DNA from 4 places in the Vreelandella sp. DA03-1M genome. Region 2 is predicted to be linked to each of the others. Evidence: predicted binding sites of a transcription regulator. Region 2 holds the regulator's gene; each other region holds the start of a gene.

What was found. Region 2 encodes sigma-54, which starts transcription at its own class of promoters, with help from an activator protein. Its sites were predicted from a motif close to TGGCACNNNNNTTGCTNT; they were not measured.
Region 1: a site for sigma-54 is predicted at 2,555-2,572, ahead of urtA (urea ABC transporter substrate-binding protein). Genes of this name have one in related genera too.
Region 3: a site for sigma-54 is predicted at 1,489-1,506, ahead of ACXUPB_RS10750 (ammonium transporter). Genes of this name have one in related genera too.
Region 4: a site for sigma-54 is predicted at 4,469-4,486, ahead of ACXUPB_RS18535 (NCS1 family nucleobase:cation symporter-1). Genes of this name have one in related genera too.

What each region holds. Positions count from the first base shown of each region.
Region 1 covers NZ_CM146798.1:4,331,503-4,338,847, reverse strand. The annotation lists gene ACXUPB_RS20170 (Bug family tripartite tricarboxylate transporter substrate binding protein) at 1-265, shown strand, start outside; gene ACXUPB_RS20165 (tripartite tricarboxylate transporter TctB family protein) at 265-717, shown strand; gene ACXUPB_RS20160 (tripartite tricarboxylate transporter permease) at 717-2,246, shown strand; gene urtA (urea ABC transporter substrate-binding protein) at 2,673-4,034, shown strand; gene urtB (urea ABC transporter permease subunit UrtB) at 4,141-5,760, shown strand; gene urtC (urea ABC transporter permease subunit UrtC) at 5,764-6,936, shown strand; gene urtD (urea ABC transporter ATP-binding protein UrtD) at 6,933-7,345, shown strand, end outside.
Region 2 covers NZ_CM146798.1:1,821,349-1,828,693, forward strand. The annotation lists gene yjgA (ribosome biogenesis factor YjgA) at 1-119, opposite strand, end outside; gene pmbA (metalloprotease PmbA) at 228-1,568, shown strand; gene ACXUPB_RS08370 (HPr family phosphocarrier protein) at 1,572-1,841, opposite strand; gene rapZ (RNase adapter RapZ) at 1,887-2,819, opposite strand; gene ACXUPB_RS08380 (PTS sugar transporter subunit IIA) at 2,909-3,379, opposite strand; gene hpf (ribosome hibernation-promoting factor, HPF/YfiA family) at 3,384-3,692, opposite strand; gene ACXUPB_RS08390 (RNA polymerase factor sigma-54) at 3,791-5,206, opposite strand; gene lptB (LPS export ABC transporter ATP-binding protein) at 5,330-6,079, opposite strand; gene lptA (lipopolysaccharide transport periplasmic protein LptA) at 6,091-6,582, opposite strand; gene lptC (LPS export ABC transporter periplasmic protein LptC) at 6,594-7,163, opposite strand; gene ACXUPB_RS08410 (KdsC family phosphatase) at 7,163-7,345, opposite strand, start outside.
Region 3 covers NZ_CM146798.1:2,313,221-2,320,565, reverse strand. The annotation lists gene ACXUPB_RS10755 (NAD(P)/FAD-dependent oxidoreductase) at 80-1,321, opposite strand; gene ACXUPB_RS10750 (ammonium transporter) at 1,646-2,446, shown strand; gene ACXUPB_RS10745 (EAL domain-containing protein) at 2,446-5,025, shown strand; tRNA gene ACXUPB_RS10740 (tRNA-His) at 5,140-5,214, opposite strand; tRNA gene ACXUPB_RS10735 (tRNA-His) at 5,249-5,323, opposite strand; tRNA gene ACXUPB_RS10730 (tRNA-Arg) at 5,417-5,493, opposite strand; tRNA gene ACXUPB_RS10725 (tRNA-Pro) at 5,585-5,661, opposite strand; gene folD (bifunctional methylenetetrahydrofolate dehydrogenase/methenyltetrahydrofolate cyclohydrolase FolD) at 5,918-6,790, shown strand; gene mtnN (5'-methylthioadenosine/S-adenosylhomocysteine nucleosidase) at 6,829-7,345, shown strand, end outside.
Region 4 covers NZ_CM146798.1:3,964,979-3,972,323, forward strand. The annotation lists gene ACXUPB_RS18525 (bifunctional diguanylate cyclase/phosphodiesterase) at 1-1,732, opposite strand, end outside; gene ACXUPB_RS18530 (LysR family transcriptional regulator) at 1,935-2,837, shown strand; gene ACXUPB_RS18535 (NCS1 family nucleobase:cation symporter-1) at 2,896-4,413, opposite strand; gene ACXUPB_RS18540 (nitrilase-related carbon-nitrogen hydrolase) at 5,049-5,915, shown strand; gene hydA (dihydropyrimidinase) at 5,948-7,345, shown strand, end outside.

The sequences.
Region 1 (7,345 bases), 2.2 Mb from region 2:
CGTACCCACTGCCCGTGAACAAGGCATCGACGCTATTGGCCCCAACTGGCGCGGCTTTTATATGCCGGCGGACGTCTCTGAAGAGGCTGAAGCGTATTGGACCGATGCCATGGACACTATTTATGAGAGTGAAGAGTGGCAGGATGTCATGGCTCAGAACGGATTGATGCCATTTCACATGACCGCTGGCGAGTTCGAAGCGTTCGTACTCAACCAGATCAATGAGATTGAACAGCTTTCTAAAGATATTGGGCTAATTCAGTAATGACTTTCAACGACCGCATCTTTGGGGTCCTGATGATCGTCCTGGCCGTCGCGTACGGCTGGGCCGCGACTCAGTTCCCGGAACCGTTTGGTGGGGCCGAAGCCGTTGGCCCTGACACTTTTCCGAAGTTGCTCGCCATAGTGTTGGCAATTTCCAGCCTTTATCTGATTGTACGCCCTGATCCCGATAACGCATGGCCTTGGAGCCGTACCGGTATCGAGCTAATCATCGCCGTAGTGGTGCTGATCTTTTACGCCATGCTGCTTCAGCCGCTGGGCTTTATTATTAGCACTACGCTTGCTGTGGGAACGCTCTGCTGGCGCATGGGGGCTCGGCCGCTCAATGCTTACATGACCGGTGCAGTCTCGGCAGTGGTAGTGTACTTCCTGTTTAGTTTTGCACTCGATCTCGCCTTGCCGTTGGGTCTGTTGTCATTCCTGGAGATGAACTAATGGAAACTCTAGGTTATCTGATGGATGGTTTTGGCGTTGCTCTGCAGCCCCATAACCTAATGTTCGCCTTGCTGGGTGCTTTTCTAGGCACCTTGATCGGCGCCTTGCCGGGATTAGGCCCAGCTAATGGTGTGGCCATCCTGATTCCGCTGGCGTTCAGTTTGGGACTCGCACCAGAAACCGCCCTGATCATGCTGACCTCCGTGTATGCGGGCGCCATGTACGGTGGGCGTATTTCATCGATTCTGTTGAATATTCCCGGCGATGAACCGGCCATGATGACCTGTCTTGACGGGTATCCTATGGCCCAGAAAGGCAAGGCTTCTGAGGCGCTGGCGATCTCAGCCGTGGCCTCTTTTATCGGTAGCCTTATCGCCACTATTGGTTTGATCTTGCTGGCGCCACTGTTGGCTAATTTTGCCTTAACGTTCGGCCCTGCAGAATATTTTGCGCTCTTCCTGCTGGCGTTCGCTACCTTAGGCGGCATCACTGGCAAAAACCCTATCAAAACGGTAGTCGCCGCCAGTATTGGCCTAATGATCGCCACGGTGGGTATCGACAATACCGGCGTGCAGCGCTACACCTTCGGGGTGCTCGAACTTTTTGAAGGCGTGGACTTCATCATTGCTATCGTCGGTCTGTTTGCCATTTCCGAACTGCTGTTCTTCATTGAGGAGCGCGCAGGCGGTGGTAAGGAGAAGATGAAGGTCAACAAACTTTCGCTCTCCTGGAAGGATATCCGCGATATTCTACCCACCAGTTTCCGTGGCGGGGTGCTGGGGTTTGTTGCCGGTGTGCTACCCGGCGCCGGTGCTTCGTTGGGTAGCTTCATCAGCTATACCCTTGAAAAACGTGTGTTGGGTAAGAAAGGCTATTTTGGACAAGGCGACCCGCGTGGTGTGGCTGCTCCCGAAGCTGGCAATAACGCCGCTTCGAGCGGTGCTCTGGTCCCCATGCTAACCCTGGGTGTGCCGGGTAGTGGTACTACCGCAGTACTCTTAGCGTTGTTGATTTCGCTCAATATCACCCCGGGACCGTTGATGTTCACCCAGAATGCCGACATCGTCTGGGGCGTGATCGCAGCGCTATTGATCGGTAACTTTTTGCTGCTGATCCTTAATATTCCGTTGGTGGGCATCTTCGTCAAGCTGCTGTCCGTGCCGCCGATGTACTTGCTGCCGATCGTCACGATGATTGCCTTCGTGGGTATCTACTCAATCAGTAACACCATCTTTGATCTCTACTTCATGGTGGCCTTTGGGGTGGGCGGTTACGTCCTGCGCAAGCTTGAGATTCCGCTGGTGCCAGTGATTCTTGGCTTGTTGCTGGGGCCTGAGATGGAGAAGAACCTGCGCCATGCCATGGATATCTCCGATGGCGACTGGATGATTCTTTGGGATAGCGGTCTGGCTATCGGCCTTTGGGTCTTTGCTGGATTAGGCTTGATCTTGCCTTATATTGTGGGTCCTCTCCTGCGTCGTGGGATGAAGGGAGCAACGCCTACGTCAGGCTCGCCTGAAAGCGATTAATACTTAAAGGAGTCATCTTGAGCAACGGGGCGCCGACGAAAGTCGGCGCCCCGTTTTTATTAGTAGTACCTCTGAAAGATGGACAGGCTCTTTTTCTACTTTTTGTAACTGAAGAGTAAGTATAAAGTTTCTAAATTGTATATGACTAATCTAAGTACCGAGTTGGTGCAGTGTTTCTTATTGGTGCATTGTTAAGGTGCTTTAATAACAACTTTGCGCTTTATATTGGTGCGTTTGACGATAATTAGGAATATTTTAAGATAACTAAGTGGCTGATTCGTTAGCTATAAGTGAGCGTTGTGCCAATCTGGCGCATCCCTTGCAGGTGTTAATGGCTAGTGGACGTATTGGGGGAGCTAACACAACAACCCCAAGTGCGAAGCCAACCATCAAGCCCCAATCATAAGGGGTGCAAGGAGATTAACAATGAACACTCTCAAACGCTCGACACACCCGCAATCATTCCTTTCAAGTGGCCGTTTCGCCACCGCGCTACTCACCGCCGTGGTCATGGGAGCCAGCACCCAGGCCTTTGCGCAAGACGATGACCCGATCAAAGTCGGTATCCTGCACTCCCTCTCCGGCACCATGGCGATTAGCGAAACTGTCCTTAAAGACACCGTCGAAATGTTGATCGAACAGCAGAACGAAGCCGGTGGTTTGCTGGGTCGCCAGTTGGAAGCCGTCGTCGTTGACCCCGCCTCTAACTGGCCGCTGTTTGCCGAACGCGCTCGTGAGTTGCTGGCGCAAGAAGAAGTCGACGTCATCTTCGGCAACTGGACCTCGGTGTCTCGTAAAGCAGTGCTGCCAGTCGTCGAAGAGCTCAACGGGCTGCTGTTCTACCCGGTGCAGTATGAAGGCGAAGAGTCTTCTGAAAACGTCTTCTACACCGGCGCGGCGCCTAACCAGCAGGCGATTCCTGCGGTTGAATACCTTATCAACGAAGTAGGTATCGAGCGCTTTGCGCTGGTGGGTACCGACTATGTCTACCCGCGTACCACCAACCGTATCCTTGAAGCCTTCCTCAAGGACGAATACGGCATCGCGGAAGAGGACATCATGGTTAACTACACGCCGTTCGGTCACTCCGATTGGCAAAACATCGTGGCGGAAATTCGCCGCTTCGGTGAAGAGGGTAAACCAACCGCCGTAATTTCAACGGTTAACGGCGACGCCAATGTGCCGTTCTATACCGAGCTTTCCAACCAGGGCATCGATGCGGCCGATATTCCGGTCATCGCTTTCTCTGTAGGCGAGCAGGAACTGACCGGTATTGATACCGGCCCGTTGGTGGGTCACTTGGCGGCCTGGAACTACTTTATGAGCGTTGATAACGACGACAACTACGACTTTATCGATGCCTGGATCGAGTACACCGGCGACGATATGGCGGTCACCAACGACCCAATGGAAGCGCACTACATTGGCTTCAACATGTGGGCAGAAGCGGTACGTAAAGCGGGCACGACGGACGTCGATACCGTTAAAGACGCCATTATCGGTGTGACCGTGCCTAACCTCTCCGGCGGCTATGCGGCGATGATGCCCAACCACCACATCACCAAGCCGGTGCTGATTGGTGAAATTCAGGATAACGGCCAGTTCGATATCGTGTGGCAGACGCCCTCTACCGTGGCGGGCGACGCCTGGTCTGACTACCTGCCTGGCTCGCGTGACCTGATTGCCGATTGGCGCAAGCCGATGGAGTGCGGCAACTTTAACGTCGTGAACGGTTCATGTGGTGGCAGCACCGCAGCAGAAGAAGCCGAAGCGGCACTCGCTGAGTAAAGCCTAAAACCCCTTGCCGCGTCGTGGTTCGATGGTTGGCGCGGCAAGGAGCACGCTACCTTTCCCTCTTAGATAACCGTTTTTAAATAACCAAAGGAAGAACCCCATGAGGCGTTTCCTTTCCTTGGCGCTGCTCTGCTTCCTGCTGTTGGGTATTACCCTCAATGCACAAGCACAATCAACAGACGCCGCTAGCAGCTCCACTAATGATGCCGCCGCGCTCGAACTGCTAGAGGCGCTGGACGTTGAGTCCTACACCGCCAAAGGCGAAGCCATTACTGCCATTTTGCAAAGCGACGATGAGCGTGCCCGTGACTGGCTGCAAGCCCTGCTGGATGGCCGCTTACAGCGCACCGAAGATGGCCGTTTTGTACTGGTGCTCGAGAACCGCGGCCGCGACTGGCCGGTGGCCGATGTACTCACCGGCGAAGCGCTGGGTGAGATGTCCCGCCGTGACCTGGAACGTATCGGCATTAACAACAACCTGCGTAATCAACTGCGTAGTGCCATCGCGGTAGTTGACCTCTATTCGCCCAACGTGGAGCGCCGTCGCACATCAGCCGAGCGCCTGCTAGGTGAAGTAGACGGTGAGCTGGTGCCCACGCTTGATGACTTGATTGCGCAGGAAGAGGACGAGCAGGTACGCTATCGCCTGACCCAGGCCGTGGCAATTTATCGCGCTGAAGCCGGTGAAATGGCTGGCGTTGAAGCGCTGGACGGCAGCCTGCATCCGCGCTCAAGGGTAGCGTTGAGCCGAGCAGCCAATGGCGATGACCCTGTCGTCGCCAATGCAGCCGCCGCTTCCCTGGCGGGTATCGAGCAGCAGCTCAAGATCAATCGCGGTCTGGAAACGCTCTATTTCGGCTTGAGTCTTGGTTCAGTACTGGTGCTCGCTGCCATAGGCCTAGCGATCACTTTTGGCGTCATGGGTGTGATCAACATGGCCCACGGCGAGCTGATGATGCTGGGTGCATACACCACCTGGGCGATGCAACAACTGCTGCCCGGCCAACCGGGGCTGGCGTTGATTCTATCGATTCCTGCGGGCTTTATGGTTGCTGCTCTAGCCGGTGTGGCGATCGAGCGCGGCGTGATTCAGTTCCTTAAAGGCCGCCCACTGGAGACGCTGCTGGCGACCTTCGGTATCAGCCTGATTCTTCAGCAGCTGGTGCGCACGGTGATTTCACCGCTCAATCGTACCGTCATCACCCCAGAGTGGATGAGCGGTTCGCTAGTGGTTAACGATGCGCTGTCGCTAACGCTCAACCGCATGTACGTGCTTGGCTTTGCGCTGGTGGTGTTTGCGGGCCTGATGCTGATTATGCGCCGCACACGATTAGGGCTTGAGGTGCGTGCAGTGACCCAGAACCGCGCCATGGCACGCTCCATGGGCATTCGTGCCACTCGTGTGGATATCATGACCTTTGCGCTGGGCTCCGGCGTAGCCGGGCTTGCCGGGGTCGCGCTCTCCCAGCTCACCAACGTCGGCCCTAACCTGGGGCAGAACTACATCATCGACTCGTTCATGGTGGTGGTGTTCGGCGGCGTGGGTAACCTATGGGGCACGCTGGTGGCCGGGCTATCCCTGGGAGTCATTAACCAAGTGCTGGAACCTTGGGCTGGCGCGGTATTGGCCAAGATCATCGTGTTGGTCTTTATCATCCTATTCATTCAAAAACGCCCGCGTGGACTCTTCCCGCAGAAGGGCCGGGCTGCGGAGGGCTAAGCGATGTCACTAACGACCGAATCATCGACGAATTTTTGGCTAACACGCCCCTTCAGCGAACGCTCTACGCAGATATTTCTTGGCGTGCTACTGGCCGCGCTGGCGCTGGTCACCATCCTGCACGTGGCAGTGCCGCCGGAGAATCCGCTGCATGTGGGCGCCTATACGGTCAACCTATTCGGTAAGTACCTAAGCTACGCGTTGCTCGCCGTGGCGGTGGATCTGGTGTGGGGTTATCTGGGCATTTTAAGCCTGGGCCACGGCGCCTTCTTTGCCATCGGCGGCTACGCCATGGGCATGTATCTGATGCGCCAAATTGGTGATCGAGGCACTTACGGCAATCCCGTGTTGCCCGACTTTATGGTGTTCCTGAACTGGGACAGCCTGCCGTGGTTCTGGCACGGCTTTGATATGGCCTGGTTTGCCTTTGCCATGGTGCTGCTGGCCCCCGGCCTACTGGCACTGGTATTTGGCTTCTTGGCCTTCCGCTCGCGGGTTACCGGAGTGTATCTGTCGATCATCACCCAGGCACTGACCTTTGCCCTGATGCTGGCCTTCTTCCGCAATGAAATGGGCTTCGGCGGTAATAACGGCCTGACCGACTTCCGCGAAATCGTCGGCTTCGATTTACGCAGCGACGCCACGCGTTTGGGGCTTTTCCTGGCCACTGGGGTGGCGCTGGCGCTGGGCTTTATCCTCTGTCGCGCGATTGTCACCAGCAAGCTGGGTCGCGTGAGCGTGGCCACCCGCGACGCCGAAGCGCGTACGCGCTTTCTCGGCTACCGGGTCGAGCGCTTTCAGCTGTTTGTGTTTGTGGTCTCGGCGATGCTGGCAGGCCTGGCGGGGGCGCTTTACGTGCCGCAAGTGGGGATCATCAACCCTAGCGAGTTCTCACCGATTTTCTCCATCGAGATTGTGCTGTGGGTAGCGCTAGGCGGTCGCGCCACGCTGTATGGCGCGGTGATTGGTGCCATCCTGGTTAACTACGCCAAAACCATCTTTACCGGCGTCATGCCCGATGCCTGGCTGTTTGCCCTGGGCGCGATGTTTGTGCTCGTCACGGTGTTTCTGCCCAAAGGGGTGGCGGGGCTGTTTCGCTATCTCAAGCGCCGTAAGCGCGACGATCAAGCGACGGATCCTGACCATCAACACACGTCCAAGGAGGCCTCCGCATGAGTTTGCTGCAATCGCTGTCCCAGCGTGACCGGGTGTTCGATTTTATGGCGCCCCAGGCCTCACCGGTGGACGTTCGCCACGGGCCGATTCTCTATATGGAAGATGTCACCGTGAGCTTCGATGGTTTTAAAGCCATCAATAACCTCAACTTAACTATCAACGACGGTGAGCTGCGCTGCATTATCGGCCCCAACGGGGCGGGTAAAACCACCATGATGGATATCATCACCGGCAAAACCCGCCCCACCAGCGGCAGCGTATGGTTCGGTAGCCGCCATAACCTGCTGCACATGAATGAGCCCGATATTGCCAGCCTGGGCATTGGCCGCAAGTTTCAAAAACCGACGGTCTTCGAAGCGCTCTCGGTGTTTGAAAACCTGGAGCTGGCGATGGCCGCCGACAAGCGTAT
Region 2 (7,345 bases):
ATGGCGATTAACGTTTCCCCAAGTGCCTGTAAGGCATGCATTTCGCGTTTGAGTTGCGACTTGCTTGGGCGTTCTTCCTGCTCTTCTACTTCAACGGGGTCGGGACGTTGCTTACGCATAGTGTGGCTCACAGATAAAATTCGTTGCGGCATTATACCAGCTGCGAGTACAACATTGATTCGCCGAAGACATTCTCTTGGAGACATTCGGTTGAGAAAGGAGGCCATATGGCACAGGCATTTGATGCATCCGCGCAGCAGTCGTTACTGACCGCGCGGGCCGAAGAGGCGCTAGCGCTGGCAAAGCGCTTGGGCGCGGATGCTGCCGAAGTAGGCGCAAGCGTCGATCAGGGAATAGGTGTGAGCGTACGCCAGGGCGAAGTTGAAACGGTTGAGTTATCCCGAGATCAGGGCATCGCCGTGACGCTTTACGTAGGCCAGCGTAAAGGTAGTGCCTCATCAACGGATGCTAGCAGCGCCTCGATCCAGGCTGCGGTAGAAAAAGCGCTGGCGATTGCCCGCTATACCGGAGAAGATCCGGCCGCCGGGTTGGCCGATGCATCGTTGATGGCCACCGAGTTACCCGATCTGGAAGTGCATTACCCCTGGGCACTCACAACCGATGAGGCGATCGAGCTAGCGCTTGCTTGCGAGCAGGCGGGGCGTGATGTTGACGGTATCTCGCAGTCAGATGGCGCATCACTTTCGAGTGGCGAAGGCGTGCGCGTTTATGCCAATAGCCACGGCTTTTTAGGTACCCAAAAGGGCAGTAGTCACTCTCTTTCATGCATGCTGATTGCCCAGGATGCGAGCGGTATGCAGCGCGACTATGACTACACTTCTGCACGCGATCCCAAGGCACTGCGCGACCCCGCCGAGGTGGGCCGTGAGGCCGCCGAGCGTACGCTGCGCAGGCTCGGCGCAAAACGTCCGCCCACGGGCACCTTTCCAGTGCTATTTGACCCGTCGCTGTCCAGTGGATTGATTGGTCATTTACTGAGTGGTTTAGCAGGTGGTGCTTTATATCGCCAAGCCTCTTTTCTGTGTGATCGGCTTGGCACGCCGCTGTTTCCCGATTGGTTCAGCCTTGAAGAACGTCCAATGGAAATCGGTGCCACAGCGAGTTCGCCGTTTGATGGCGAGGGCGTGCAAACCCGTAATAATCGTTTTATCGATCAGGGCAGCATTGCCAGCTATATGCTCTCTTCCTACAGTGCTCGTCGGCTGGGTTTGCAAACCACGGGCAATGCTGGTGGGGCACGAAATGTGCGTTTAGTGGCACCACTGCAATCCCGTGACAGTCTATTAAAAGAGATGGGGCGGGGTATTTGGGTAACCGAGCTGATGGGGCAGGGCGTTAACGGCGTGACCGGTGATTACTCACGTGGCGCTGCAGGGTTTTGGGTAGAGGATGGAAAAGTACAGTACCCGATCGAGGAGTTTACGATCGCTGGGAACCTGGAGCGGATGTTTGCCGGGTTAGTGGGGATTGGCGATGACACCGATACCCGTGGCAGTGTTCACACGGGTAGTTGGTTAATTGATGCCATGACCGTAGCGGGAGATTAAAAGCTACTGATCTTCCTCAAAACGAGCATCGAACAGCGCTTGAATAGCATCAAGCGCCTGTTCGGCGTCATCGCCTTCAGCGTTGATGGTTAGCTCGGTACCGCAAGGGGCCGCGAGCATCAGCAGTGACATGATGTTGGCGGCGTCAGCGACCTGTTGCTGTTTTTGAACACGTATTGTCGCCGTGAACTGTTGGCCGCATTTTACCAGTTTGGTCGCCGCGCGTGCATGCAGGCCGCGTTGATTGGTAAGTGTGAGAATTCTTTCTGGCACCCTGGTTCCTTTTCGCCGAGTGGTGTCATTAATGGATAGAAGCGCTTAAGAAGTTGCTTGCTGCTCGTCGGTTTGGGATGTGCTGGCAGGCGGAGCAGCTAGCTGTTCATTTAATGTGTACTGCAAGCCTAACTCGCGATGACGTAATTGAATTTCGCCCATACTGTGTACTAATCGCTCTGCTAGCTGTTCGACCATATAGACCGAGCGGTGTTGCCCACCGGTGCAGCCAATCGCGATAGTCATGTAGCTACGCTGGCTATCTTGGTAAGCGGGCAGCCAGCGCTCAAGCCAAGCCTGAATATCGTTAGTCATGGCGTCTACGATGGGATAACCGCTTAAGAAGGCCACTATGTTCGCATCGCGGCCTGTGAATTGGCGTAGCGTTGGATCCCAATATGGGTTTGGCAGGCAGCGCACGTCGAAAACCAAATCAGCATCCAGCGGTACACCGCGCTTATAACCAAACGATTCAAGCGTCAGCGTGAGCTTATCGCGTCTCTGATGGGCGACCTGGTCAGTAATGCGACGACGTAAATCGTGAACCGATAGACGCGAGGTATCGATCAATAAATCAGCCAGATCACGAATATCGTGTAGCGTCTCTTCTTCTTTATTGATGGCTTCTTCAAGTGTCATTTCGCTGTCGCGCGTGAGCGGGTGGCGACGACGAGTGGCGGAGTAACGCTCAAGCAATATGCGGGCGTCCGTGGTCAGATAGATCACTTGAAAATCAATTTTACGTTGCCGCAGCTCCTCTAGCATAGAGGGCAGTCGCTCTAGCGCGCCAGGCAAGTTACGGGCGTCAATGCTGACCGCTAAATGGGCACGGTCGCCTTTGTCGCGTAGTTCGTCCACCAACGAACCCAGCAGCATGGCAGGAAGGTTATCAATCGCATAATAGCCAAGATCTTCAAGCGCTTGTAAGGCGATAGATTTACCTGACCCAGAGCGGCCGCTAATGATCACAAGTTGCATAGGGTCTCTCTTTGCTTTGATCAAGCTGCGTTAAGGGTGGCGAGCGCAAAACAACCTGCCGTTGAGTACCGCTTGGCAGGTTTAGGCTTTCAGGAGGTTGTTTGCTCACGAATTTTAGCGGTAAGCAACTCAAGTAGTTCGCGCTGGCTGCCTGCTTTACGCAGTTTCTGACGCGTATCCGCATCGTTCATGATGGTCGCTACCTGGCCGAGCAGAGAGAGATGTGTGTCATCAGCCTCTTCTGGAACTAGCAATACAAATACCAGATCCACCGGGTCGCCGTCGATAGCATCAAAATCAATCGCTTCTGCGAGTTTTAAAAAACCAGCAATCGGGGCCGAGCAGTGAGGACTACGCGCATGGGGAATAGCCACGCCGTTACCAATCCCGGTACTGCCTAAGCGCTCACGGCCAATTAAACGGCTAAACACTTCTTGGCTGTCCAGACTGGGGATATTTTGGGCAATAAAGGTGCTGAAAAATTCCAGCACCCTTTTTTTGCTGCCCCCGGGTACGTCAAAGAGAACACGTTCCGGGGGGAGTATGGTTTCCAACGTCATTGAATTAACGCACGCCTGCGCCTTGGGCGCGAGCTTGTGCTTTTTCCTTATGTTTAACGAGTTGCCGATCAATTTTGTCCGCTAATGCGTCAATAGCGGCGTACATATCACTGTCTAGGGCTTCCGCATGTAAATCAGCACCTGCTGCGTGCAGCGTACAGGCGGCCTGCTGGCGCTCTTTCTCCACAGATAAGGTGACTTGCACCGTGGTTATGTTGTCGTAATGGCGCTCTACACGTTCAAGCTTTTCGTTGACATAGTCACGCAAGGCGTCAGTCAGTTCTACGTGATGACCAGTGATATTAACTTGCATTGACGTACTCCTTATCCATCGGACTGTACTTCGATTGTAACCCTTTTTGCCGCGTTGCAAAGCCCTTGTCGAGAGTTTCCCTAAAACGTTGATTTGTGCTAGCGCAAACGACGTCGCTCGCTAGAGGAGGGAATGCCCATGGCTTCACGGTATTTAGCCACCGTTCGACGCGCTACTTGAATTCCCCACTCTCCTAATAGCGTGACTAAGCGGCTATCAGAAAGCGGCTTGCCTGGCGGCTCCTCTTGAACCAATTTCTTAAGCCGAGCGCGAATAGCGGTGCTTGAATGGCTGTCACCATCCTGGCTGCTGACTTGGCTTGAGAAAAAGTATTTGAGTTCAAATACGCCGCGAGGCGTATGAATAAATTTCTGAGTGGTTACCCGGGAAATAGTCGATTCGTGCATTTCCACGGCCTCGGCGATATCGGCCAATATGAGCGGCTTCATGGCTTCTTCGCCGTGTTCTAAAAAGCCAATTTGCCGGGTGATAATCTCGCGTCCAACGCGCAGTAGCGTATCGTTGCGGCTAGAGAGGCTCTTGATCAGCCAGCGTGCTTCCTGCAGGTGTTCTTTTAAAAACTGATTGTCCTGACTTTTATCCGCACGCTTTATTAAGCTTGCGTAGTCGGGCTGAATGCGCAGCCTTGGCAATGCCTCAGGATTGAGCTCTAAGTGCCAGCCTTCGTGGTCATGGCGTACGACCAGGTCGGGCGTTACATAACTATCATCGGTATCGCCATAGGCGCTGCCCGGGCGTGGATCAAGGCTACGAATGAGGAGAATGACATCAGCCAGCTGGTCATCATCGAGTCCCAGGCGGCGTTTTAGTAAGCGCATGTCATCTTTGCCGAGCGCTTCCAGAAACTGCCGTACTAAGCGGCGGGCAGGAACCAGCAACGGCGTATCATCGGGAAGAATGGCCAGCTGCAGCATCAGGCACTCCCGCAGGTCGCGGGCGAATATCCCTGTTGGCTCAAATTGCTGAAGTTTAAGCAGAATAGTTTCCACTTCGCGCTGGCTAAGCCCATCGACACCTTGGGCGCGAAGCCCTTCACGGATATCGTTGAGCGGCTGAGTTAAATAGCCATTAGCATCTAACGCGTCGATAAGACTTTCTGCGACAAGTTGCTCTCGCGCGCCAAAATCAGTCATGGCAAGCTGCCACAGCAAGTGCCCATGAAGACTCTGGCCAGCCGCTTGGCGCTCAAAATCAGGTCCTTCGCTGCTGGTGCCACCGTGACTGCCCATATCTTGGTAGGTATCAGACCAGTCACTATCTACCGAGAGCTCGGTGGGAATGCTCTCTGACCACTCTTCCTCTTTGGGCTCGCTGACAGCCTGTTCGCCAAATTCATCCTCTTGGTCCAGCATGGGGTTGGCATCTAGGGCCTGCTGAATTTCTTGACGTAAGTCCAGCGTTGATAGCTGTAGCAGGGCAATGGCCTGCTGCAGCTGAGGTGTCATGGTCAGCTGTGTGCCCATGCGCAGTTGAAGAGAAGCTTTCATGACCATCTGAGAACCACTCGTTAATCAGAATGCTCCACCCTAGTGCGAGTAGGTCTCAGGTGCAAGTGCAATAAGCATGCCATTGGTAGTAAAGTTGTTGTAGAGCGCTAATTAGAAGTGAAAAATAAGCTAGAGGCGGAAATCAGCGCCTAAATAAACCTCCCTCACTTTCTGGTTAGTGAGTATCGAGGCTGGAGAGCCGCTGGCGATGATTTGACCATCGCCCACGATGTAGGCGATATCACAAATATCCAGGGTTTCGCGAACGTTGTGGTCGGTAATCAGTACGCCGATGTGGCGCTGTTTTAATGCCCGAATAATGGTTTTGATCTCGCCCACCGAAATGGGGTCTACGCCAGCAAAGGGCTCGTCCAGCAGAATGAATGCGGGTTCTGTCGCCAGTGAGCGAGCAATCTCCACACGCCTGCGTTCACCGCCTGAAAGGCTCATGCCCAGGTTGTCGCGAATATGGGTAATGTGAAAATCTTCAAGTAGCGCTTCCAGGCGCTGCTCGCGGTCGCGACGGCTGAGCTCTTTGCGCGTTTCGAGTATCGCCATAATATTATCGGCAACCGATAATTTACGAAAAATAGACGCTTCTTGCGGAAGGTAGCCGATACCCGCCGCAGCGCGTTCATGCATTGGGGCGCGGGTTAGATCTACATCGTCGATACCCACTTTGCCAGCATCGGATTTCACCAGCCCCACAATCATATAAAAAGAGGTGGTTTTGCCTGCACCGTTGGGGCCGAGCAAGCCCACAACGCTGCCTTGGGAGATCTCTAAATTGATGTCTTTAACGACTCGGCGTCGCTTATAGCTTTTGGCCAAGTGGTGGGCATATAGGGTTTTGATTGGCGCAGTGTCTGTAGTTGCCAAGGCTTGGCTCCCTATTGTTCGGGCTGAAGCGTCATACGTATGCGCTGGGTTTCGCTGCCGTCAACGTCAGAGCGGGCCTGAATCACTTCACGGTCAATGAAATATTCAAGGCGACCGCCGGTGAAGGTGTCTTCTTGTTGCGTTAATTCGGCTTGGTCGATCAGCTCAACGCGGCGTTCAGCGACATGATAAATAATGCGCCTTGCCCAACCTTCTGTAGGGCCTTCTTGCCCTTCAGCTTGATGACGTAAGTAAGCGCGCTCACCGGTGGAGGTCGCGCGGGAGAGCTCGCCTGCCTCGTTGCGTTCGATCTCTACTCGCTCGCCACGTAATTGCATTCCGCCTTGGCGAATATCGACATTGCCTGTATAGACAGCGGTTCCCGCTCGCTGGTCAAGGTCTAAACGGTCGGCTTCAACTTCTACCGGGGCCTGGCTGTTTTGGGCCAGTGCCGAGAGTGGTACCGCAAGGGCAAAAAGGGCGGTATATAGCAGTGATTTCATGGCAAATCCTGTTAGCGTTGCGTGGCCGGAGGGTGCGTGCCACGCACATTATCAGTTAAGCGCACTTGGCTTTCGTTAAGCCAGACGTCCATGCGCGACGCGTTCATTTGCTGGGGCGGCTGTTGTAGCACTACCGGTGTTTCACTCCACGCATGCTGTTTTAGCCCGTCATAGTGCAATAATTCAGTGTCTAACTGCCAACCTTCATCCGGTGCGATCAGGCGAGCCGCGCCTGACATCAGCAAGGCCTGAGTGGACGTGTTAAGCGTGCCTACATCAGCGCTAGCTAGCCACTGGCGGTTTTCGCTATCGTATAAAATAGCTTCGGGCTCTTCCGTCCAGGTTTCACTACGCTGCGGCGTATGGATCAGGCGTGGGGTTTTAAGCGCCTGTAATACGCTGCCATTTTCACCGAAAAGGGTGATCTCAGCGTTTTCCAGTACGTGGCCTGGCTCCTGGGCCTGCGCTTCAGGGTCAATGGCCGTGTCTTGAGGCCCCCGTGGGTCAAGCCACACCAGTAGAGCCCCCAGGGCTACGACCAGCCCGGCTAACCAAATGCGTACTTTTACCTGCTTCACCATTAGGTGCGACCGTGAAGATAGGTGTCTAGCACCGCGCCCCAGTGCCCTTGAGATTCAAGCACTGTGTCACAGATTTCACGTACGGCGCCGTGGCCACCTAGACGTTCCGTGGTCCAGTCGGCGTGGGTATGCATGTAATCTGGCGCATTAGGGACGGTAATGCCGACACCGCAACGCTTAAT
Region 3 (7,345 bases), 490 kb from region 2:
GATATCGTCACTATTACTAATGCCAGCATCTACAACTATCGGCTTAACTCGCCGAATCATTAACGAATATAGCGCCCGTTCAAAACCTGTCAGCGCGAAACGGCTTCATATCAATTGCGGTAGGCTGCCCTTCCATCATATCTGCCAGCAAATGACCCGTTGCAGGACCAAGAGTAAACCCTTGATGCCCATGCCCAAAGGCGAGCCATAAACCTGGGTGGCGTGGCGCTGGGCCAATCACTGGCTTCATATCGGGCAGGCACGGCCGCGCACCTTTCCAAGGGGCTTCATCGCGGCGCTCCCCTAACGGAAACACACTGCGCGCCACTTTCTCTGCCGCGCCCAGTTGGTTAACGTCGGCGGGGGCATCAAGGCGGTCTAACTCTGCCCCGGTGGTCAAGCGGATACCCGCATTCATCGGCGCCAGCAGGTAGCCAATTTCAGCATCCATGACCCAGTAACTTAGCTTGGCCTCTGCTTGTGGGGCGTAGTGCATGTGATAGCCACGCTTCACAAAGGTAGGGAAATGGTAGCCAAGCTCCTTCAGCCAGCTACCCGCCCAAGGCCCTAGCGCCACCACGACGTCGTCTGCTTCTAACGTTTCAGCGGCAGTACTTACCTGCCACCGGCCACCCACCTGCTGAACCGAGGTGATATCCGCCTGCAGAATGCGCCCGCCATCATTGCTGAATGCTTGGGCATAAGCCTCGACCAGCGCACCGGGGTCGGCCACGGTCCAAGGGTCGAGCCAGTGAATCGCACCAATAATATGTTCGCTAAGGGAAGGCTCTTTCTCCATCAGCGCAGCCCGATCCAGTTGCTCAAATTGAACACCATAAAGACGGCGCGCCTCTTCGGCATCTTTTAACCGTGCGGCCAACTTTTCAGGGGTACGGTAAAGCTCAAGCCATCCCTGCCTGCGCACTAAGTGTTCCGCTCCGGCAGCCTCAATCATCGGGCCGTGAGTCTTCAGTGACTGCTGAATCAAAGATGCATATTCCGGCACGATTTTCTGGTAAGCCTTCGGCGCTGAATTCATCCAGTAGCGCAACAGTGGAGAAGCGGCATTCACCATGCCCGCAGGACGATAGCGAATATCAACCCGGCGGTTAGGCAACACGCTCAGGAGCGTTTTAACATCCCGTGGAAAGGGGTAAGGCCTAACGGCTTCACGCTGAATAATGCCTGCATTGCCAAACGAGGTTTCTCGACCAGGCTGGAGGCGGTCTACCACGGTGACGTCATGACCGCGCTGACGCAGATGCCAGGCAATGCTGACACCTACCATCCCTGCTCCTAAAACTACCGTTTGACGCGCCATGTTGATGCACTCCCCGCTGTCGATTCAGCACCATGATTGGTAAGTAATAACTATTTGAAAAATATCACCAAACCAACTGCATTAATATAGTAGAAAACGCTGTTTTAGAGCCAAAAATAAGTAATTAATGCTCCATAGCGAGCTAAAAAGGATGACAACACTATTAGCGGCATAACAATTGCTTAGTTTCTATTAGGCAACCTGAACGGTATGCAATTGAAGACGTCGTAACGGCCTCTCCTCCTCTGCGAAAAACACATAAAGCACCAAAAAGAAGCGCTCGCACCAAAAGATGCCCTCGTACTAGTGACAAAGGAAAACACCATGTCTGCCACGCTAAATCTGGATAGCTCGCTGATCGATACGCTCTGGGTACTCTGGGCGGCGGCCCTGGTATTTGTGATGCAAGCTGGCTTCCTTTGTTTAGAGGCAGGCACTACACGAACCAAGAATGCAATCAATGTCGCTATGAAAAACGTAGCGGACTTTGCCATTGCCGTCAGTGTTTTTTGGTTAGTGGGCTTTGGCATTATGTTTGGTGACTCCTACCACGGCTTTATTGGTACGTCATTGCTTGGCTGGCAACTTGACGCTGCCGGCAGCTGGGTAATTACTATTTTTATATTTCAAGCAATGTTTTGCGCCACCGCCGCCACCATTGTGTCTGGCGCGGTGGCGGAGAGAATGCCCTTTCTGGCTTATACCTGGACAGCCTTATGGATTGCTTTAATTATCTATCCGATTTTTGGTCACTGGGCATGGGGTGGGCTTTTAGGTGGCGCGGAAGGCTGGCTAGTATCGTTGGGTTTTGTCGATTTTGCTGGCTCGACGGTTGTTCATAGCGTGGGAGGCTGGGTAGCACTGGCAGCAGTACTTAGTATCGGCCCACGCAATGGGCGCTTCTCCCAAGGTAAGCCGCCCACCGCCTTTCCCTCCGGCAACTTGCCGCTCGCCATGTTGGGCGCTCTGTTTATGATACTTGGCTGGTTCGGCTTTAACGGCGGCAGCACGCTGGCGGTGACAGATCAAATACCCAGCATATTGGCCAATACCGTTCTCGGGGCCGTAGGCGGGATACTCTCGGGTATGTTGATGGGTTTCGCACACGACGCTATGCCGATGTGATGTACGCCATTAATGGTGCCATTGCAGGACTGGTCGCCGTCACCGCTAGCGCCCACGCAATCTCGCTACAGGCCGCCTTTGGATTAGGCGCGGTGAGTGGAGTACTCATGGTACTAACCAGCGAATGGTTACTAAGAAAGCACATTGACGATGCCGTGAGTGCTATCCCCTCCCATCTGGTGTCGGGGATTTGGGGCACGCTGGCTTTACCCTGGGTGGCGGACTTAACGCTTTTGGACAGCGGCTTGTCTCGGCCTGCTCAGTTTGGCATTCAACTGCTTGGCGTTGTCGTCTGCGGTGTTTGGAGCTTTGGCAGCGCATGGCTACTTTTTCGTATCACTTGGCGCTTCCTCCCTTTGCGCGTCTCGCCCGAGGCGGAAAAAATGGGCCTTAATTTAGCCGAGCATGGCGCCAACAACGAACTGAACCAGCTGCTCGAACACATGCGTAAGCATGAACAACAGGGCGATATGCGCCAACGCATTGAAGCCGACCCATTTACCGAAGTGGGTGAAATCGCGGCCAGTTACAATCGGGTAACGGCAGCGCTTGAAACAGCCGTGGGACATACCCGCGTAATGCTTCGCAACCTGCGCGATGGCGTAATTACTTGGCAGGCAGATGGAGCGCTAACCAGCCTCAATCCTGGAGCGGAGCAGCTTTTCAATGTCAATGCAGCCAAGCTTATTGGACAGCCCGTCTCACACTTACTGCCTGGTTTCACGCTAACCCCCGGCGCGCGCCATGAAATTAAACGACGCACCGATGATAAGCGTATTCGCTACTTGGAAATTCAGGTTAGCGAAGGTGCTAGCGGATCGGCATCAGAGCGTTCTGGCATGGTGCGCGATATTACTGAGCGCAAACAGCTTCAAGAGCAGTTAAACCGGGAGCGTGATCTTGCCCGCACTACGCTTGCGTCAATCGGTGATGGCGTTATCACCTGCGACGCCAGTGGCAACATCACGTTCCTCAATAAAGAAGCGCAACGCTTAACGGGATGGTCACTCGATGAGGCAATGGATAAACCCATTCATGTGGTATATCAGTTACTCGAGGAAACCAGTGGCGAGCTATTAAGCAACCCAGCCCGGCAAGTGCTCACGCAATTAACCCCCGTGCACTCCACCGAGCATTGCCTGCTGATACAGCGTGACCAATCGCGCACTCCCATCCAGCACAGCGCCTCACCGATACGATCTCGTAGTGGTATCACTCTTGGAGCTGTCGTTGTCTTTCAAGATGTGAGTCTCACTCGTCAACTGACAGAACAGCTGAGTTACCAAGTAAGTCACGATAATCTAACCGACTTACTCAATCGGCGTGCTTTTGAATCAGCACTTACCGCGCTGCTGAATCGCGATGATGGTCAGCATGTCCTGTGCTACCTGGATCTTGATCAGTTCAAAATAGTTAACGATACCTGCGGCCATCTGGCAGGGGACGAGCTGTTACGGCAAGTGTCATTAAAGCTGAAATCCCATGTGCGCAGTAGCGATATTGCTGCTCGCCTGGGCGGCGATGAGTTTGCCTTGCTGCTACCGGACTGCGGTCTTGATAGAGCGCTGACCATTACCGAAGCCCTGCGCTGCGATATCGAAAATTATCGTTTTGCCTGGCAAGAACACACCTTTGGGATTGGGGTCAGCATTGGCTTGGTTGAACTCAACTCAGCCCACCCAATGCGGCTTAGCCAAGCATTACATGCTTCTGACGCCGCGTGCTACGCCGCCAAAGAGGCGGGGCGAAATCGCATCCACTGCTATCAACCCGATGACCATTCATTACTGGAGAGACATGGGGAGCTACAGTGGGTTCAGCGGTTGCAAAATGGCTTAGATAACGATGCTTTTCGACTTTTTGCCCAGCCGATAAAAGCCATCTGCGCCGATGCTCCCGCCTATCGTGAGATTTTACTTCGCATGGAAGAGCATGGTGAGCTGATCGCCCCTGGAAGCTTTTTACCCGCCGCTGAGCGCTACCACTTTATGGTGCGCATTGATCGATGGGTCATACGTAACACCCTGGCATGGTTAGGCGATCAAAACCGTCATTCTGCACCACGAACGCATAGCCTGTGGGGAATCAATCTATCAGGGGCTTCGCTATCTGATGCTGATTTTTGTCAGGATCTTATTACCCAAGTATCCACGGCAGACCTACCCCACGGCACGCTGTGTTTTGAAATAACGGAAAGCACCGCCATCGCCCAGCTCTCAAGCGTACAGACTCTCATTCATACCCTGAGAGCTTACGGCTGCCGTTTTGCGCTAGATGACTTTGGTACTGGACTCTCTTCTTTTAGTTATTTAAAGCAGTTGCCTGTCGATTATTTAAAAATTGACGGCAATTTTATTCGCAACGTGCATCAAGACCCGATTGACCGGGCAATGGTTGAAGCTATTCATGCCGTAGGTAAAACGCTTGGGATAAAGACGATTGCAGAGTTTGTTGAAACCCAGGTGACGCTGGACACACTGCACAAGATGGGTATTGATTATGCGCAAGGATATTTACTTGGAATGCCCGAACCGCTTACCAATATGGCAGGCAACCGCATTAGAGTGATGCCGCGTTAGCAAAAACGTAAGCGCTTAAAAATTGAAAACAAAAAAATCCCAATTAAGGGCTTAAGAACTGGAAAATAGAAACTGAAATAGGAAGAAATAACAAAAAGAGGAAATGCGGGGTAATGGGGTGGATGATGGGACTTGAACCCACGACCACCGGAGTCACAATCCGGGGCTCTACCACTGAGCTACACCCACCACAACCTAAAACTGGAAACGCAAACATTGTCACTGGGGTGGATGATGGGATTTGAACCCACGACCACCGGAGTCACAATCCGGGGCTCTACCCCTGAGCTACACCCACCATAGACAATCTTACGTTGAAACCTTATGCAGAAACGATAAGCACATGCTTGAAGATATGATTCTCTGACGGGTTGTTACCACTGAAATTAGGTGGCACGCCCAGCAGGAATCGAACCCGCAACCTACGGCTTAGAAGGCCGTTGCTCTATCCGGTTGAGCTATGGGCGCACAAAAAGCATTCAGAAATAACGAATACTGATGAGCACTAGACCACAACCAAAGCTTGAAAAAGCAAGCTACTACCTTTCACGTTTAGGTGTGGTCGGGATGGAGGGATTCGAACCCCCGACATCCTGCTCCCAAAGCAGGCGCGCTACCAGACTGCGCTACATCCCGATTTTTCATCACCCTAGACGCTACCGCTTGGTCCGTCTCAAGCGAGGCATATATTACTATTTTTAATTTTAAAGTCAACCATTAAAGTGATTGTTCGTGAAGGCGCTTTGCCTGGATGTCCTAGCGTGCGAAAATTGCTGCCTCAGAAAGTGCAGCCAACTGCGCTAGTAGCACTAGGTACTGCCTTAAAAGCTATTCGTCAAAAGGCTTCGAGACACCGCCTAGTCCTTTTCCACGTCCACAGGGATTTCTCTACATGACTGCCCAACTAATCGATGGCAAAGCCATCGCTGCTACTGTTCGCCAACAGGTTGCCGAGAAGGTTGCCGCACGTAAAGATGCAGGCGCACGAGCACCGGGCCTAGCCGTAGTTGTGGTAGGAGATGATCCCGCCTCTCACGTTTACGTCAGTAATAAGCACCGCGCCTGCGAACAGGCAGGCATTCTTTCCTTCCAGCACACTCTGCCTACTGCAACCTCTCAGCATGACTTAGAAACGCTGGTTGATCAGCTCAATAGCGACCCGGCCATAGACGGCATACTGGTTCAACTGCCACTACCCAAGCACTTAGATGCCGGCCCTATTTTAGAGCGTATTCGTCCTGATAAAGATGTTGATGGCTTTCACCCTTACAACATTGGTCGCTTAGCGCAGCGTATGCCCGCGCTACGCCCTTGCACCCCTAAAGGCATCATGACCTTACTGGCGCAAAGCGATATCCCACTACGCGGCCTGGATGCCACCGTGGTCGGCGCTTCTAACATTGTCGGCCGCCCTATGGCGCTTGAACTGATGCTGGCGGGCTGTACCACTACCGTATGCCACCGTTTTACCCAGAACCTTAAAGACCACGTTAGCCGCGCTGACATTGTGGTGGTAGCCGTCGGCAAGCCAGGCATCGTTAAAGGGGAATGGATTAAGCCAGGGGCTGTTGTGATTGATGTAGGTATTAATCGCCAGGAAGATGGCACGCTAAAAGGCGACCTTGATTTCGCCGCCGCCGCTGAACGCGCCAGCTTTATCACCCCAGTTCCGGGCGGCGTGGGACCCATGACCGTCGCAACGCTGCTCGAAAATACGCTTGAAGCCGCCGAATGGCACGATTTGACGCCCCAGGATCACGCCTGATTCATATACCCCCCTTTTTTATGCAGGAGCATGGCGCAGTGCAACGTATTGGTATTATTGGCGCAATGGCGCAGGAAGTAAGCACCTTGGTAGCTCAGTTAGATAATGCAGAACGCTATGAGCATGCGGGCTTTGTTTTTCATACTGGCACGCGTTACGGCCTTGAGGTCATTGTTTTGCAGTCAGGGATTGGCAAAGTCAACGCGGCAGTGGGCACCGCTATTTTATTGGAGCGCCACCAACCCGACGCCATTATCAATACCGGTTCGGCGGGTGGATTTGCCACCGATTTAAAGATTGGTGACGTGATCATCTCTGATGAAGTACGCCATCATGATGTTGACGCCGTCGTATTTGGCTATGAGATTGGCCAAGTGCCTGGGATGCCCGCCGCCTATCAGGCCGACACGGCGCTACGAGACATTGCCCGTAACGCCATTGCATCATTAGGCGAGGTCCACGTCCGCGAAGGCCTGATCGCCACGGGAGACGCCTTTATGGCCGATCCCGCGCGCGTAGAAGCAACCCGCGCCCAGTTTCCCACCATGCTGGCCG
Region 4 (7,345 bases), 2.1 Mb from region 2:
TGGCGATCCGTTCAGCAAGCTGCGACGTTTGCCCATGATTACTATCAACGCCCTCAATTAATACCGCAAACTCATCGCCTCCCAATCGCGCTAACGTATCCGTATCTCGCAGCATTTGGCTCATTCGCCGCGCCAAACTTTGTAATAGCTGGTCGCCCGTATAGTGCCCTAGGGTGTCATTAATTTGTTTGAAGTTATCGATATCAATAAATAACAGTGCGCCACAACGCTGATGGCGCTGGAGTTCTTTGAGTGCCGCGCCCATACGGTCCATAAACAGGCGCCGGTTAGCGAGCCCGGTTAAAGGATCATAAAACGCCAGTTGATGAATTTCCTGCTCAGCAGCTTTGCGCTCGCTGATATCACTCATCGTGGCGACGTAGTTCGTAAGCGTACCGTCGGCGCCGTACACCGCGCTGATCGTTAACCATTCAGGAAACAGCTCGCCATTTTTGCGCTGGTTCCATATTTCGCCTTCCCACTTGCCGGTTTTGAGCACCTGCTCCCATAGACGACGATAAAAGGCTGCATTATGGAGACCAGAGCTAAACATACGTGGATTTTTCCCCATCACCTCAGCTTCGCTGTAGCCACTAATGCGCGTAAAGGTGTCGTTCGCTTTAAGGATTCTCCCTCGAGCATCGGTAATCAAAATACCCAAGTGCGTTTGAAAAGCTGCCGCCGCGACCTGCGCTTCGGCGCGTGCCTGTTCGCGCTCTTCAATACGCTGACTTAACTGTTGGGCTAGCGCCAAGCGGCTCAGATAGTGGCGCGCCCCCCAGGCTCCGAGCAGGGCAAGCATCCCCATTACCAGCGATAAAATCAGTGCGCGCTGCCGCCAAGCCGCCAGCAGCTCGTGCAGGTCAATACCTACCACCGCCAGCATGGGATACTCACCTACCCGCTGCATACGAAACAAGCGCTCACGATCATCAATGGGTGAGAGAGCTTTTATCGACCAGGCGTTATCTCCATTCGCCCACTTCTGATCCGCATGAGAACTCGGTATTTTTCTGCCAACGGCAAATTGCTCATCAAGGGTAGGATACCGAGCAATTAACCTCGATTCAGAGTCAACCAGCGCAATACTCTCACCGTCATAAACATGCATTTGCTCAAGCGAGTCGGCAAATATGTCGGGAACAATGCTCGATACCACCACCCCCATGAAATCGCCAGTCGGGCTATCGAGTCGTCGACCATGGTACAAATAATAGTGTTGATGGCGATCAGACCAGTAAAGCGGCGTAATCAGTTCCTGTTGCCCCCCCCGTTTAAAGGCATTAAAAAACTGCGTATGACCGATATTAGCGCCAGCATTGCGGTTGCCGTGACTGCTTGCCAACACACGCCCATTGAGATCCAACACCCCTACCTCGTTAACGAGGGGCACATATTGGGTAAGATTTTCTAATGCGCTCTCAAGCACCTGAGTGTTATCGGCGTTAGGCATGCCTTGTAGGGTGAGCAGTTCAGCAAGTCCAAAAAGGGCTTGTCCGCTTTGGGCAAAAACCCCTTTTGCCCACTCTGTCACCACATTGGCCCGCGCAGTAATGCGAGATTCAGCGGCCTCAATTTCTTGTTGATACTGTTCGCTAAGCAGCCAGCCAAAGAGTAACGCCATAACGAAAAGTGATGATAGATAAGCCGCCACCACGTTTCGCCGCTGGCGACGATAGGTATTAGTAACCTTTAGGGCATTATCATTGTCATCAATAGGAGTAACAGACATCGCACAGAGGCCTTATCCAGGTATCCGACCAGGACACCTGATACAGTGTTAAAAAAACAGGAACGATACACCACACGCGCTGACACGTAGTTTAACCCGATAGTGCCGCGGTGCTTATGGGATGTATATCAGTTTTTATCACAGGTAATACGTTAAAAAGCGTGACGTTATCGGTTAAGAGGCTACGTACTAAGGAATTGCTATGGCATCGCTGAGCCAAATGAGCGACTACGAGATTCGCCTAATTCGAATTTTTAAGACGGTGGTTGAATGCGGCGGCTTTACGGCAGCGGAAACGACGCTTGGCATTAGTCGCTCGGCGATTAGCCAGCACATGAACGATTTAGAGGGAAGGCTGGGTTTTTCACTCTGCCAGCGGGGGCGCAGCGGGTTTAGTTTAACAGAGGAAGGTAAAGAGATTTATCAGGCGGGACTCACACTACTAACGGCCCTGGAAACCTTCAAAAGCGACGTTAATGCCTTGCACCAAACGATTAAAGGCGAGCTGAATATTGGCATTACCGACAACCTAGTGACGCTTCCGGCCATGCACGTGACCAACGCACTGGCTGAACTTAGCGCGCCGGAACATGAGGTAACGCTGCATATTCATATGGAGCCTTCCGACGCCGTTATTCGAGGCGTGATGGATGGCCATTTGCACGTCGGCGTAGTACCCGCGGTGAACCTACCCACCAGCTTAGAAACCCGACACCTTTATGATGAGCCTTCCTACCTTTACTGTGCCGCAGGGCACCCGCTGTTTGCGGAAAACGATGACACGCTCAGCGTTGCAGATATCGCACGACACGCAGCTATTTCACCTCGTTATCCGCTGCCAGTTGAGGCACGCCAAGCCCATGATGCGCTCACGCTACGCGCGTCGGCATCCGATCGGGAAGGTGCTGCCTTTTTGATTTTGACAGGGCGTTTTATTGGCTTTCTACCCGAGCATGTTGCCGAGCAATGGGTCGCAGCAGGCAAAATGCGGGCGCTGCATGTTGCCACGCAGCATTACCGTATTCCATTTGTGCTGATCACTCGCCATGACCGCCGCCCTAACCGAGTGGTCGATGCTTTTTTAGGCTTAATCAAAAGTAGCTAATCTAAAAGCCAGGCTTCCGTGCCGGGCTTTAAACATAGTTATTGGTTACCACTACTGATTAACGCTGCTCGGTGACCTCGCTGGCCATTAACGGCGCAGGCCCTGCCTGTGGAGACGATGCCACTACTCGGCTGGCAGCGTAGTAAACAATTGCCCCCAACGCCGACCCAGTGAACCAACCATAATCGTAGAACCAGTTCATCGTGCCTGTCACCAGTGAGATCAAGGTGAGTAGCACCGGCACACCAAAGGCGATAAACCCAGCCATGTTCACCGCAGGATAGGCGTGGTTATCCATATAGAGACTAGGCACATCCAAGCGCTGCTTTTTAATCAGGAAGTAATCCACCGCCATAATACCCGCGATAGGGCCGAGTAGGCTGGAGTAACCGAGCAGCCAGTTGGAGTACATCTGCTCAAGTGACACGCCCGGTGGAATCACACCGGCCTTTTGCAGCAGATCGTAGCCCATTAGCAACACGCCCACCGCACCGGTCATCAGCACACCGCGGGTCTGATTAATCAATTTGGGCGCAATATTCTGAAAGTCATTGGTGGGAGAAACAATATTCGACGCTGTGTTGGTGGAGATCGTGGCAATAATGATCAGCAGCATCGCCATGATTACCCAAAAGGGGCTGTCGATATAGCCAATCAGCCGCACCGGGTCGGCAACGGTCTGGCCCACCAACGTTTCAGACGCCGCGGTTAACACCACACCGAGCGCGGCAAAGAAGAACATCGTCAGCGGCAGCCCGATGATCTGGCCAGCAATCTGGTCTTTCTGACTTTTGGCAAAGCGGCTGAAGTCAGGGATATTAAGCGACAACGTAGCCCAAAACCCCACCATGGCGGTCAAGCCTGCAAAGAAATAACCATAAACGGAAGCTCCCTCAGGGCGCGACGGCGGCTGCGCCAGCAGCTCGGTCATCGACATATTCGGCCATGCCCATATCATCAGCCCAACGCCCACTGCCAACAGCAACGGTGCAGCCAAGGTTTCCAGCCACTTGATTGACTCCGCACCGCGAATCACCACATACAGGTTCATGGCACCGAACACGAAAAAGCCAATCACTTCCCCCACACCGCCAAGTGCCGCCCAGGCAGGAATTAACTCCGAAAGCAGTAGATGAATAGCCAAGCCACCGAACATGGTCTGAATACCAAACCAGCCACAGCCGACTAATGCCCGCACCAGGCAAGGCACATTGGACCCTAAGATACCGAAGGAGGAACGTAAAACGACGGGAAAGGGAATGCCAAATTTAGTGCCAGGAAAAGCGTTTAAGGTAAGCGGAATCAACACGATGATATTCGCTAATAGAATGGCAAACAGCGCCTCGCCAACGCTCAAGCCAAAGTAGGCGGTCAATACGCCACCCAGCGTATAGGTGGGAACGCAGATCGACATCCCAACCCAAAGCGCCGCAATGTTCCACTTGCTCCAGGTGCGTTCGCTGGCCTGGGTAGGCGCAATATCCTCATTGAAGCGAGGACTATTGCGCACATCCTCACCGACTTGAAGTTCAATCAGCCCCTCTCTGTCGATCATCTGGGTTCTTGAGCCAGTCATTTTATTCTCCTCAGCAGTGATATTGCCGATCGCATTCACGGGTTCAGCTCTCGTTACAGCAATAAACATGCCTAAAAATAAAGCATGGTCGTTAACTTATTGAACAAAAAGCTGACTTAAATGGCAGATAGGCAACCACTCCCTATTAAATTGTTATTGTTTTAATCAACACACACTAACTTCCCTAAAAAACATAGCTGGTAAAAAAATAGCGCACCAAAAAGAAACGTTAAATTTCAGATAAATCATGAATAAATATACTAAGCAATTGATTTATAAAATAATAAATAAATCACCATTCATGTACATGCATTCACCAAATGAGTAAAAGCAATGATAAAAATCAATAATCCCATATAAAATCAATTAGTTAATCAAAAAGAATACCCACAGTAAAAAAATCTTGAAAAGCGACTACATAAGGGACTATGTTCAAAAAGCTGTCAAATATGACAACTTTGCTCATAACAATAATCCGTCGGCATTTAGTCGATATCACTACACGCCAAGCAACCCACGCTAATGGCTCATCCATAGCGGCTCACAAACATTAGCAATACCTGATTACTGCGAACCGTTACTCAACACTAAAAACGAGCCAGCGGTTGGCGCGTAGGATACGAGAGGGCTTTTATATGCAGAAAATGAAAATCGGCCTGATTCAAATGGGCCTAAAAACCAGTACAGATTTGGAACCGGCGGCGATTCGCGATGCCATGAACGAGGCACACCTGCCGATGATTCAGCAAGCGGCTGAGCAAGGTGTGCAAGTACTGTGTTTCCAAGAAGTGTTCAACCAACCCTATTTTTGCCCCAGCCAGGATGGCAAATGGTACGCCGCCGCCGAGCGTGTGCCGGAAGGCCCCACCTGCCAAATGATGCAGAAGCTCGCGGCTGAGCACCGCATGGTCATTATTGTGCCCATCTTTGAGGAGACCGAGACCGGCGTTTACTACAACACGGCAGCGGTATTCGACGCCGACGGTAGCTATCTAGGCAAATACCACAAGACACACATTCCCCAAGTCGCTGGCTTTTGGGAAAAATTCTTCTTCAAGCCGGGCCAATCCAACTGGCCGGTGTTCGATACCGCCTACGGCAAGATCGGCGTGTATATCTGCTATGACCGCCACTTCCCTGAAGGCTGGCGGGCACTGGCGCTCAACGGTGCTGAAGTGATCTTCAACCCCTCTGCGACTGTGGCTGGGCTATCCCAATATTTATGGGAGCTTGAACAGCCCGCCTCTGCGGCTGCCAACGGCTGTTTTATCGCCGCCATCAACCGCGTGGGCAGCGAAGCGCCTTGGAATATCGGCGAATTTTACGGCTCCAGCTATATCGTGAACCCACGCGGCAAGATTGAAGCCCAGGCCAGCGAAACGGAAGACGAGCTGCTGGTACACGAGATTGATCTGGATATGGTGCGCGAGGTGCGCAACAACTGGCAGTTCTTCCGTGACCGCCGCCCCGAGACCTATACCCGCCTCACCGACGGCGAATAAGCCACCTCAGTCAATCACTTAAGGAGCGAACCATGAGCTTATTGATCAAGGGCGGCACCGTCGTCACCCACGCTGATACCTACCGCGCCGACGTGCTTTGCGTCGATGGAAAAATCCACACCATTGGCAACAATCTCGATATTCCTGAAGGCTGCGAGATCGTCGATGCCAGCGATCAACTGGTAATGCCCGGCGGCATCGATCCCCACACCCATATGCAGATGCCGTTTATGGGTGCGGTGGCCAGCGAAGATTTCTACACCGGCACCGCCGCCGCTATGGCAGGGGGCACCACGACCATCATCGACTTCGTGATCCCAAGCCCCGGCCAGTCGCTGCTGGAAGCATTTAACACCTGGCAAGGCTGGGCCGAAAAAGCCGCCACCGATTTCGCTTTCCACGTGGCGATTACCTGGTGGGACGAGAGCGTCAAAGAAGAGATGGGCACCCTGGTGCGGGATCACGGCGTTAACAGCTTCAAGCACTTTATGGCCTACAAGGGCGCGATCATGGCCACCGACGATATCCTGGTGGAGAGTTTTTCCCGCTGCTTGGAGCTGGGCGCTATTCCCACCGTACACGCAGAAAACGGCGAGCTGGTGTATCACATGCAGCAGAAACTGCTGGCTCAGGGCATGACCGGACCAGAAGCCCACCCGCTATCTCGCCCGCCCCAGGTCGAAGGCGAAGCCGCCAGCCGGGCGATCCGTATTGCCAGCACCCTAGGTGCTCCCGTTTACTTGGTACACGTTTCCACTAAGGACGCAGTAGACGAAATCGCCTATGCCCGTCAGCAGGGTCACCCAGTGTTTGGCGAGTGCTTAGCGGGCCACCTGGTGATCGACGACAGCGTTTATCAGAATCCCGACTGGGCAACCGCAGCGGCCCATGTAATGAGCCCGCCCTTCCGCCCTAAGGGCCATCAGGAAGCGCTCTGGCACGGCCTGCAATCTGGTAACCTGCAAACCACCGCCACCGACCACTGTTGCTTCTGCGAAGAGCAGAAAGCCGCCGGGAAAGATGACTTTACCAAGATCCCTAACGGCACCGCGGGTGTAGAAGACCGCCTCGCCGTGCTGTGGGACGAAGGCGTGAATACCGGCAAGCTCTCGCCTCAGGAGTTTGTCGCGGTCACCTCCACCAACACCGCCAAGATCTTCAATCTCTACCCACGTAAAGGGGCGATTCAGGTGGGTTCCGATGCCGACATTGTGGTGTGGGATCCTAACGGCACCCGCACTATCTCCGCCAAAACTCATCACCAGAACGTCGACTTCAATATCTTCGAGGGCAAGACGGTGCGCGGCATTGCTCGTCACACCATCAGCCAAGGTAAGTGGGTATGGCGCGACGGCGAGCTGCACGCCGAGCGCGGTGCGGGCCGCTATTTAGAGCGTCCCGCCTATCCCGGTGTATTCGAGCTGCTGGCC